One region of the Sporolactobacillus terrae genome, then DNA from elsewhere that is predicted to be linked to it. Evidence: predicted binding sites of a transcription regulator. Region 1 holds the regulator's gene; the other holds the start of a gene.

Region 1 (4,213 bases):
ATAACGGTCCTAAGGTAGCGAAATTCCTTGTCGGGTAAGTTCCGACCCGCACGAAAGGTGTAACGATTTGGATACTGTCTCAACGAGAGACCCGGTGAAATTATAGTACCTGTGAAGATGCAGGTTACCCGCGACAGGACGGAAAGACCCCATGGAGCTTTACTGCAGCTTGATATTGGATGTGGGTATCGTTTGTACAGGATAGGCAGGAGCCTTGGAAGCCGGACCGCTAGGTTCGGTGGAGGCATCGGTGGGATACTGCCCTGACGATATCGACATTCTAACCCTGAACCGTGATCCGGTTCGGAGACAGTGTCAGGCGGGCAGTTTGACTGGGGCGGTCGCCTCCTAAAAGGTAACGGAGGCGCCCAAAGGTTCCCTCAGAATGGTTGGAAATCATTCGCAGAGTGTAAAGGCACAAGGGAGCTTGACTGCGAGACCTACAAGTCGAGCAGGGACGAAAGTCGGGCTTAGTGATCCGGTGGCACCGCATGGAAGGGCCATCGCTCAACGGATAAAAGCTACCCTGGGGATAACAGGCTTATCTCCCCCAAGAGTTCACATCGACGGGGAGGTTTGGCACCTCGATGTCGGCTCATCGCATCCTGGGGCTGAAGTAGGTCCCAAGGGTTGGGCTGTTCGCCCATTAAAGCGGTACGCGAGCTGGGTTCAGAACGTCGTGAGACAGTTCGGTCCCTATCCGTCGCGGGCGTAGGAAATTTGAGAAGAGCTGTCCTTAGTACGAGAGGACCGGGATGGACACACCGCTGGTGTACCAGTTGTTCCGCCAGGAGCATACGCTGGGTAGCTATGTGTGGACGGGATAAGTGCTGAAAGCATCTAAGCATGAAGCCCCCTTCAAGATGAGATTTCCCATGATTTTAATCAGTAAGACCCCTTAGAGATGATGAGGTTGATAGGTCTGGAGTGGAAGCACGGTGACGTGTGAAGCGGACAGATACTAATCGGTCGAGGACTTAACCCAAAACAAACAATTGGATGAATGACTTTGAAGTTTTCGTTACCGGTTTTGAAGGCTCGTGAGAGCCGGTTTAAGTCTGGCGGTTATAGCGAAGAGGTCACACCCGTTCCCATCCCGAACACGGTCGTTAAGCTCTTCTGTGCCGATGGTAATTGGGGGCTGTCCCCCTGTGAGAGTAGGTCACTGCCAGGCATTGCGGAGGATTAGCTCAGCTGGGAGAGCATCTGCCTTACAAGCAGAGGGTCATAGGTTCGAGCCCTATATCCTCCATTTTTATGCCGGTCTAGCTCAATTGGTAGAGCAACTGAATCGTAATCAGTAGGTTGGGGGTTCAAGTCCTCTGACCGGCACTGTGAATGAGCCACTAGCTCAGGGGTAGAGCATCTGACTTTTAATCAGAGGGTCGAAGGTTCAAATCCTTCGTGGCTCACCATCTGTTTATTATTATGCGGAAGTAGTTCAGTGATAGAACATCACCTTGCCATGGTGGGGGTCGCGGGTTTGAATCCCGTCTTCCGCTCCATTTTATCTATGCCGGGATGGCGAAATTGGCAGACGCACAGGACTTAAAATCCTGCGGTAGGTGACTACCGTGCCGGTTCGAGTCCGGCTCTCGGCACCATTTCAGTTATTTGCGCCCTTAGCTCAATTGGATAGAGCGTCTGACTACGGATCAGAAGGTTAGGGATTCGACTTCTCTAGGGCGCATTGATTTATCGGGAAGTGGCTCAGCTTGGTAGAGCACCACGTTCGGGACGTGGGGGTCGCAGGTTCAAATCCTGTCTTCCCGATTTTTTGCAAAAATAATGGACAGGTTATTCTCATTATTTTTGTAGGTCGGTAACGACTCAATTTATTGTGTATTTCATAAATGGGGCCTTAGCTCAGCTGGGAGAGCGCCTGCTTTGCACGCAGGAGGTCAGGGGTTCGATCCCCCTAGGCTCCACTTAAATTAATTGTTAGCCAATCGGCTGATTGAAACAGCTGAAGCAGCGTTCCTGTTTTTTACTGAGGAACGCTGCTTTTTTACAGATAAAAAGAAAGTTTATGATTTTGCTTTATCGATCTGCTTGTACCTGTAAATGGGTTTTTACGATGAGAAAATAAGCATCTGATGAGTGGTTGAGTATTTTTCAAAACTGTGGTGTTTAGACGTAATAAATCGCTTGTTCAGTTGATTATTTCCTGAAAATCATACATAATAAAGTTATAGTCAAAGTTAGTCAAAGTCAGGGAGGGTGCTACGGTGAGAAATATCTCTGATATTATTGAGAAGTATATTAAAGAAATTCTCGATTCGAATGATATCATCAAGTTGAAGCGAAGTGAATTGGCGGAAAAGTTTCAATGTGTCCCTTCACAGATCAACTATGTTTTGAAGACGCGTTTTTCCATTGAGCGCGGTTATGTTGTCGAAAGCAAGCGCGGCGGCGGTGGCTATATTCAAGTCGTCAAGGTGCGCCCGGTTACCGACGCAGAACTGATTGATGAAATGATTGGCCTCATCGGCTATCGGTTAACACAAAGTATGGCGGAATCGATTGTCATGCATCTGCTTGAGGAAGATGTGCTCAGCGACCGCGAAGCACGATTGATGATGACGGTTATGAATCATACAGCGATTAACATAGATATCCCTCTAAGGGATGAGCTGCGAGCGAATCTTATGAAGGCAATGCTTCGCTCACTCACATACAGCAGATGAGCTTCTGTCTCAGCGTTGCAGAATACTTGGAGGCCTCATCTTGGTAAATACCTTTTTGTTTGGCTATAATAATATACTAAATTAGGAATGAGCAGCAGACCCGCACAGTGAGCTGTCCATTGCTCAGCGTTGGCATCTTTTTTCAGTGCAAAGAGGATTTGGTAGTCCTGCTGCCGAATAGTATTAGATACCGGCGTCTTGTGAGTGTTCATTAGCTGTTTCATTCCGAAAAAACAGGTGGAGAAAGATCAAAATGACCTTTTAATGAATAGTGTACAGGTAAAGGTTTTTTGAAACCGTATTGATTGACTAAGGCCAGTGACAAGAAACAGCAACTAAAGGAGGCCACCGTTATGATGTTTGGACGATTTACAGAACGCGCTCAAAAAGTACTCGCGCTTTCACAGGAAGAGGCGATGCGTCTTGGGCATAATAATATTGGAACAGAACATATTCTGCTCGGCCTCGTACGTGAGGGCGACGGTATCGCTGCCAAAGCGCTGCTTGCTTTGAATCTGGATCCTGAAAAAATCCAGAAGGAAGTCGAAGCATTAATCGGCAGAGGCACGGATGAGGTACAGACCCCGCACTACACACCGCGTGCAAAGCGCGTTATTGAACTTTCGATGGATGAGGCAAGAAAAATCGGGCATTCATACGTGGGAACGGAGCATATTCTGCTCGGGCTGATCCGCGAGGGCGAGGGAGTTGCTGCCCGAGTCTTGAATAATCTTGGGGTCAGTTTAAATAAAGCACGCCAACAAGTTCTGCAGCTTCTCGGCAGCCATGAAGCGAACTCAGGCAGTGCCCAGGGACGAAATGCCTCGCATGCGAGCACGCCGACGCTGGACAGTTTGGCACGTGACTTGACCGCAATGGCCAGTGACGGCTCTCTTGATCCGGTTATCGGACGAAGCAAAGAAATTGAGCGTGTGATTGAAGTCCTCAGCCGCCGTACGAAGAACAACCCTGTTCTGATTGGTGAACCTGGTGTTGGTAAAACAGCAGTAGCTGAAGGGCTGGCACAAGAAATTGTAAACAATGAAGTCCCGGAAATCCTAAGGGAAAAAAGGGTCATGACTTTAGATATGGGAACAGTTGTCGCCGGAACAAAATATCGCGGCGAGTTTGAAGACCGCTTAAAAAAGGTAATGGACGAAATTCGTCAAGCCGGCAATGTCATTCTGTTTATTGATGAACTGCATACGCTGATCGGCGCAGGCGGTGCGGAAGGAGCGATCGATGCTTCGAACATTTTGAAACCGTCACTCTCTCGCGGCGAGCTGCAGTGCATCGGTGCCACGACACTTGATGAATACCGAAAGTACATCGAAAAAGACGCGGCTTTGGAAAGACGTTTCCAGCCGATCAAGGTCAAGGAACCGACAAAGGACCAATCCATTCAGATTTTGAAAGGGCTGCGCGATCGCTATGAAGCACATCACCGCGTAAAGATTACAGATGAAGCGATCAAAGAGGCGGTTCGCTTGTCCGACCGCTACATCTCGGATCGTTTCTTGCCGGAT
Region 2 (4,213 bases), 920 kb from region 1:
GTCCTTGTTTCCCTGTCGGATGTTGAACCCATGTTTCAACAGCTCCTTCAGCATCGTTTCAAAACCGGCAGTGGACTTAATGGCCATTCCCTAGGCAATCTCTTGATTGCTGCATTGACGTCGATTACTGGAGACTTTGTGAAAGCTGTACGCGAGTTGAGCCGTATTCTCAACGTGCACGGTCAAGTGCTGCCTGCAGCTGATCAGATGATTGCGCTTGGCGCATTGATGAGTGACGGCAGCATTGTTGAAGGTGAATCGCAGATTACCGCAGCAAATAAGAAAATTGAACATGTATTTATCAAACCGGCGGATATTCATCCGCTCCCGGAAAGCATTCGCGCCATTCGTGAAGCGGAAATGATTACGTTTGGCCCGGGCAGCTTATTTACGAGCGTGATTCCCAATCTGCTTGTCCCGGATTTGGCTGAGGAAATTGTACGTTCAAAAGCACGTAAGGTTTATGTGTGCAACGTGATGACGCAAAAAGGAGAAACCGACCATTTTACTGCGTCGCAGCATATTAAGGCCATTCATCATCATGTGCCGTCTCTGTTCATCGATACCATCATCGTCAACAGCCGGCCGATTAAAGTTGATTTGTTGAAACGCTATGCAGTTGAGGAATCGGAACCGGTACAAATTGACTGGAAAGAATTAAATGATCTCGGTATCGACATCATTCATGCACCGCTGATTAAAACAGCCGGCGGTGTCGTCCGCCATGACGAGGCAATGGTTGGACGCATGCTCATGTCTTTAGCCACGGAGAAAAAAGTGTAAGGTTTGGAGGAATGGGCATGTCATTTGCCGCTGAAACCAAAAAAGAATTAACCATGCTTGAGGTGGATGACTGCTGCGCACGTGCCGAACTTGCGGCACTGACGCGCATGAACGGATTTATCTCGATCCGCAATAAACGCATTGAACTCGATATCGCAACGGAGAATGCGGCCATTTCTCGCCGCATTTTTCGCTTAATCAAGCAGGTGTATCATTATCAAGTTGAAATCCTAGTGCGCAGAAAGATGCGGCTGAAAAAGAATAACGTTTATATTGTTCGCCTGAAAGAGTCGGCGCGTTCCTTTCTTGAAAATCTGAAAATTATTGATGACAATGGTCAGTTCACACGTGAAATTGCGCTGGACCTTGTTGAAAAGGCGTGCTGCAAGCGTGCGTATTTGCGCGGATCCTTTTTGGCGGGCGGATCGTTGAACCATCCGGAATCTTCATATCACCTTGAAATCTTTTCAAATTATGAAGAATATACGTATTCTTTGGCTAAACTGATGAATACGTTCAATCTTAATGTCAAAATATTACCGAGAAAGAACGGATACATCATCTACATGAAAGAGGGCGAAAAAATCACCGATTTTCTGAGCATTATCGGCGCAAACAAGGCCTTGTTTTATTTTGAAGATATCCGTATTGTCAAAGATATGCGCAACTCAGTGAACCGGCTGGTCAATTGTGAGACCGCTAATCTCAATAAAACCGTGTCTGCTGCGATGCGACAAATGGAAAACATTCGTCTCATCGAGAAAAGCATCGGTTTGGATGAATTGCCGGATAAATTGCGTGAAATTGCCGAGATCCGCTTGAAAAATCCGGACATTACATTAAAGGAACTCGGAGAAATGGTGAACGGCGAGCCGATCAGCAAATCCGGGATTAATCACCGCTTTCGCAAAATTGACGCGATTGCCAATCGGATTCGACAAGGCCAAAACGTTTAGGCGCCGTCATTTTCATGAAGGGAGGCAATCCGCGATTGCTGACAAAGAGAGTGACGATTGGGTTTGAAGAAGGCCTTCAGGCGCGTCCTGCGGCACGATTTGTTCAACAGGCAAGCGAGTATCAATCGCAGCTGACGATTGAGCAGAACGGTCGTGTTGCCAACATGAAAAGCATCATGGGCGTGATGAGTATGGCTCCGGCCTGCGGCGAACAGCTGCTTATGAAAGCGGAAGGCAGCGATGCAGAGGAAGCACTGAAAGCCCTTGCATCACTTGTTGAAGAAGGTAAAACCATGATTAAATGAGGACGCAAAAAAGATCGGAGCATATGCCCCGATCTTTTTCTTTTTGCTGCTTATTTTGCTGTGGTCAGTATTTCGTCGATTAACCCGTACTTCTTTGCGTCTTCAGCAGACATGAAGTTGTCGCGATCGGTATCGCGAGCAATCACGTCATAAGGCTGACCGGTACGTTCTGCGTAGATATGGTTCAGCTTTTCGCGAATGCTGATAATCCGTTTTGCGTGAATTTCCATATCCGACGCCTGTCCCTGCATGCCGCCCAGCGGTTGGTGAATCATAATCTCACTGTTCGGAAGGGCATAGCGCTTGCCGATTTCGCCGGCAGTTAAAAGGAAGCTGCCCATTGAAGCAGCCATTCCGATACAGATGGTCGATACCTTTGGCTTGATGTATTGCATCGTATCATAGATGGCCATTCCCGCGGTGATGGAACCGCCAGGACTATTAATGTAAATCGAAATGTCTTTTTCTGAATCTTCGGCTGCTAAGAAAAGCAACTGTGCAACAACCGCGTTGGCAACATTATCGTCAATCGCTGAGCCGAGCATGATGATGCGGTCTTTCAGTAAGCGTGAGTAGATGTCATACGCGCGTTCGCCGCGATTTGTCTGCTCAATGACTGTAGGTATTAAAGGCATTGAACGAACCCCCTTTTTCCATTGAGAAAGTTATTTTTCCCTTTACCAACATTAATAATACCCTAAAGGTCAATATAGGTCAAATTTAAAGAATAGCAATTTAACCTTGATTTTAGAAATGCAGGATTAAGGCGATGCATTTCACTTATTAATAGTATAGAAAACATGTGGATAGGCAAGCTTTTTTGCTTTGCTGGATTATTTTTTCTCGCAAGATAAGAAAAATCGAGCAAAAAGCGCCCGCTCCTTAAATTCCAGCCATATGTGATGGGTTCGTGTCTTTTCGGTGCTGAATCGTCGCTTCAATTGCTCGCTTGCTGCGGGCGCGCCGCAAGCCTCCTCAAACAGGCGGGAATCTGCGGGGCGAAAGCTCCTTTACAATTGACGTACCACAATGCAAAATCACTTTTTTACAAGTAAAAAAGACCAGCCGTTTGGCTGATCTTTTTTCGCGATGCGCTCGAAGGGAGTCGAACCCCCGACACATGGTACCGGAAACCATTGCTCTATCCACTGAGCTACGAGCGCATAGTATTCATTCACTGACATTTGTCTATTCTAAGCGATTTGGTTAATTTTTGCAAGCATTGTTTGTCGTTTTCCTTCTAGTTGTCGATTAATCATTCCATTGAGAAGACTTTGTTCTTTATCGAATCAAATTTGTCATACGTACGCCTAGCATTTGTATCAACGTAATCCGGCGTGGGCTTACTGCCCAAATTTAGGTGAAAAGTCTAAAATTAGGTGTTCTCATTAGGGCAACAGGCCACTTCGGTTCATAGGTTATAAGTGTACTTCGATGATGAGGAGGAAAAACAACTATGGAAGTTACACCTTATTCAAATCAAAACCTGCCAAACGCTGGCAATCTCGGTCCCGCCGGCAACGTGGGAAATGTAGGGAATATGGGCAACATCAGTCCGGCAGCTGCACCAAAACCGGATTTCAAACCAGATTTCAAGCCGGATTTTAAACCGAGTTTTAAACCTGGATTTAAGCCGGCAGGAAAAGGGAAAGGAAAAGGTGCTTATCCGATGGCTGGTGCGCAGGCGGGAACTGCACCGGGAAAAACAATGGAAAATACACTGAATTGCCCGCCTACCTCGGGCGGAACGGTTTATGATCCGATGACGGTCAATGTTCAGCACATTTTCAAACCGGTTATTGTTCGACATATTCACCGTCTGCATACAGTTAGAAAAACGCACTATGTCTTTGAACATCAGCACTACTATCCGCACACAATGTCGGAAACCTGCGATGAAAAACACTACAATGTACAGTGCGGAAAACCATGTTTTCCTGCACCGCATTGCTGATTGGAAGTTAGCTTCATCACGGATAAAGCCTCTTGTACATCGTACAAGAGGCTTTTTTTTGTACGCTGAGAACCATTCATGACCTTACTTGACGCAGCGACAGATCCGCCGTTATGAGGCAGCTGTTTTTTTTGTGGGCAGCGATTATTCGTTTGTGTTCTTTAGGCGCAGCATGTATTATAGAACGTGGCGGTACGTTGCTGCGCGGGAGTCGT

What was found. The regulator CtsR, encoded in region 1, represses protease genes until heat stress. The targets are predictions, from matches to a motif close to ATGGTCAATAAAGGTCAAACA.
Region 2: the regulator CtsR is predicted to act here: its motif matches at 2,745-2,765, upstream of clpP (ATP-dependent Clp endopeptidase proteolytic subunit ClpP).

The regions. Positions count from the first base shown of each region.
Region 1 is NZ_CP082837.1:2,888,082-2,892,294, forward strand. It holds rRNA gene K7399_RS13735 (23S ribosomal RNA) at 1-985, shown strand, start outside; rRNA gene rrf (5S ribosomal RNA) at 1,058-1,174, shown strand; tRNA gene K7399_RS13745 (tRNA-Val) at 1,180-1,252, shown strand; tRNA gene K7399_RS13750 (tRNA-Thr) at 1,260-1,332, shown strand; tRNA gene K7399_RS13755 (tRNA-Lys) at 1,341-1,415, shown strand; tRNA gene K7399_RS13760 (tRNA-Gly) at 1,431-1,505, shown strand; tRNA gene K7399_RS13765 (tRNA-Leu) at 1,516-1,604, shown strand; tRNA gene K7399_RS13770 (tRNA-Arg) at 1,617-1,690, shown strand; tRNA gene K7399_RS13775 (tRNA-Pro) at 1,700-1,773, shown strand; tRNA gene K7399_RS13780 (tRNA-Ala) at 1,856-1,928, shown strand; gene K7399_RS13785 (CtsR family transcriptional regulator) at 2,229-2,687, shown strand; gene clpC (ATP-dependent protease ATP-binding subunit ClpC) at 3,041-4,213, shown strand, end outside.
Region 2 is NZ_CP082837.1:478,707-482,919, forward strand. It holds gene K7399_RS02135 (gluconeogenesis factor YvcK family protein) at 1-783, shown strand, start outside; gene whiA (DNA-binding protein WhiA) at 801-1,739, shown strand; gene K7399_RS02145 (HPr family phosphocarrier protein) at 1,775-2,044, shown strand; gene clpP (ATP-dependent Clp endopeptidase proteolytic subunit ClpP) at 2,095-2,679, opposite strand; tRNA gene K7399_RS02155 (tRNA-Arg) at 3,135-3,207, opposite strand; gene K7399_RS02160 (CotD family spore coat protein) at 3,501-3,998, shown strand.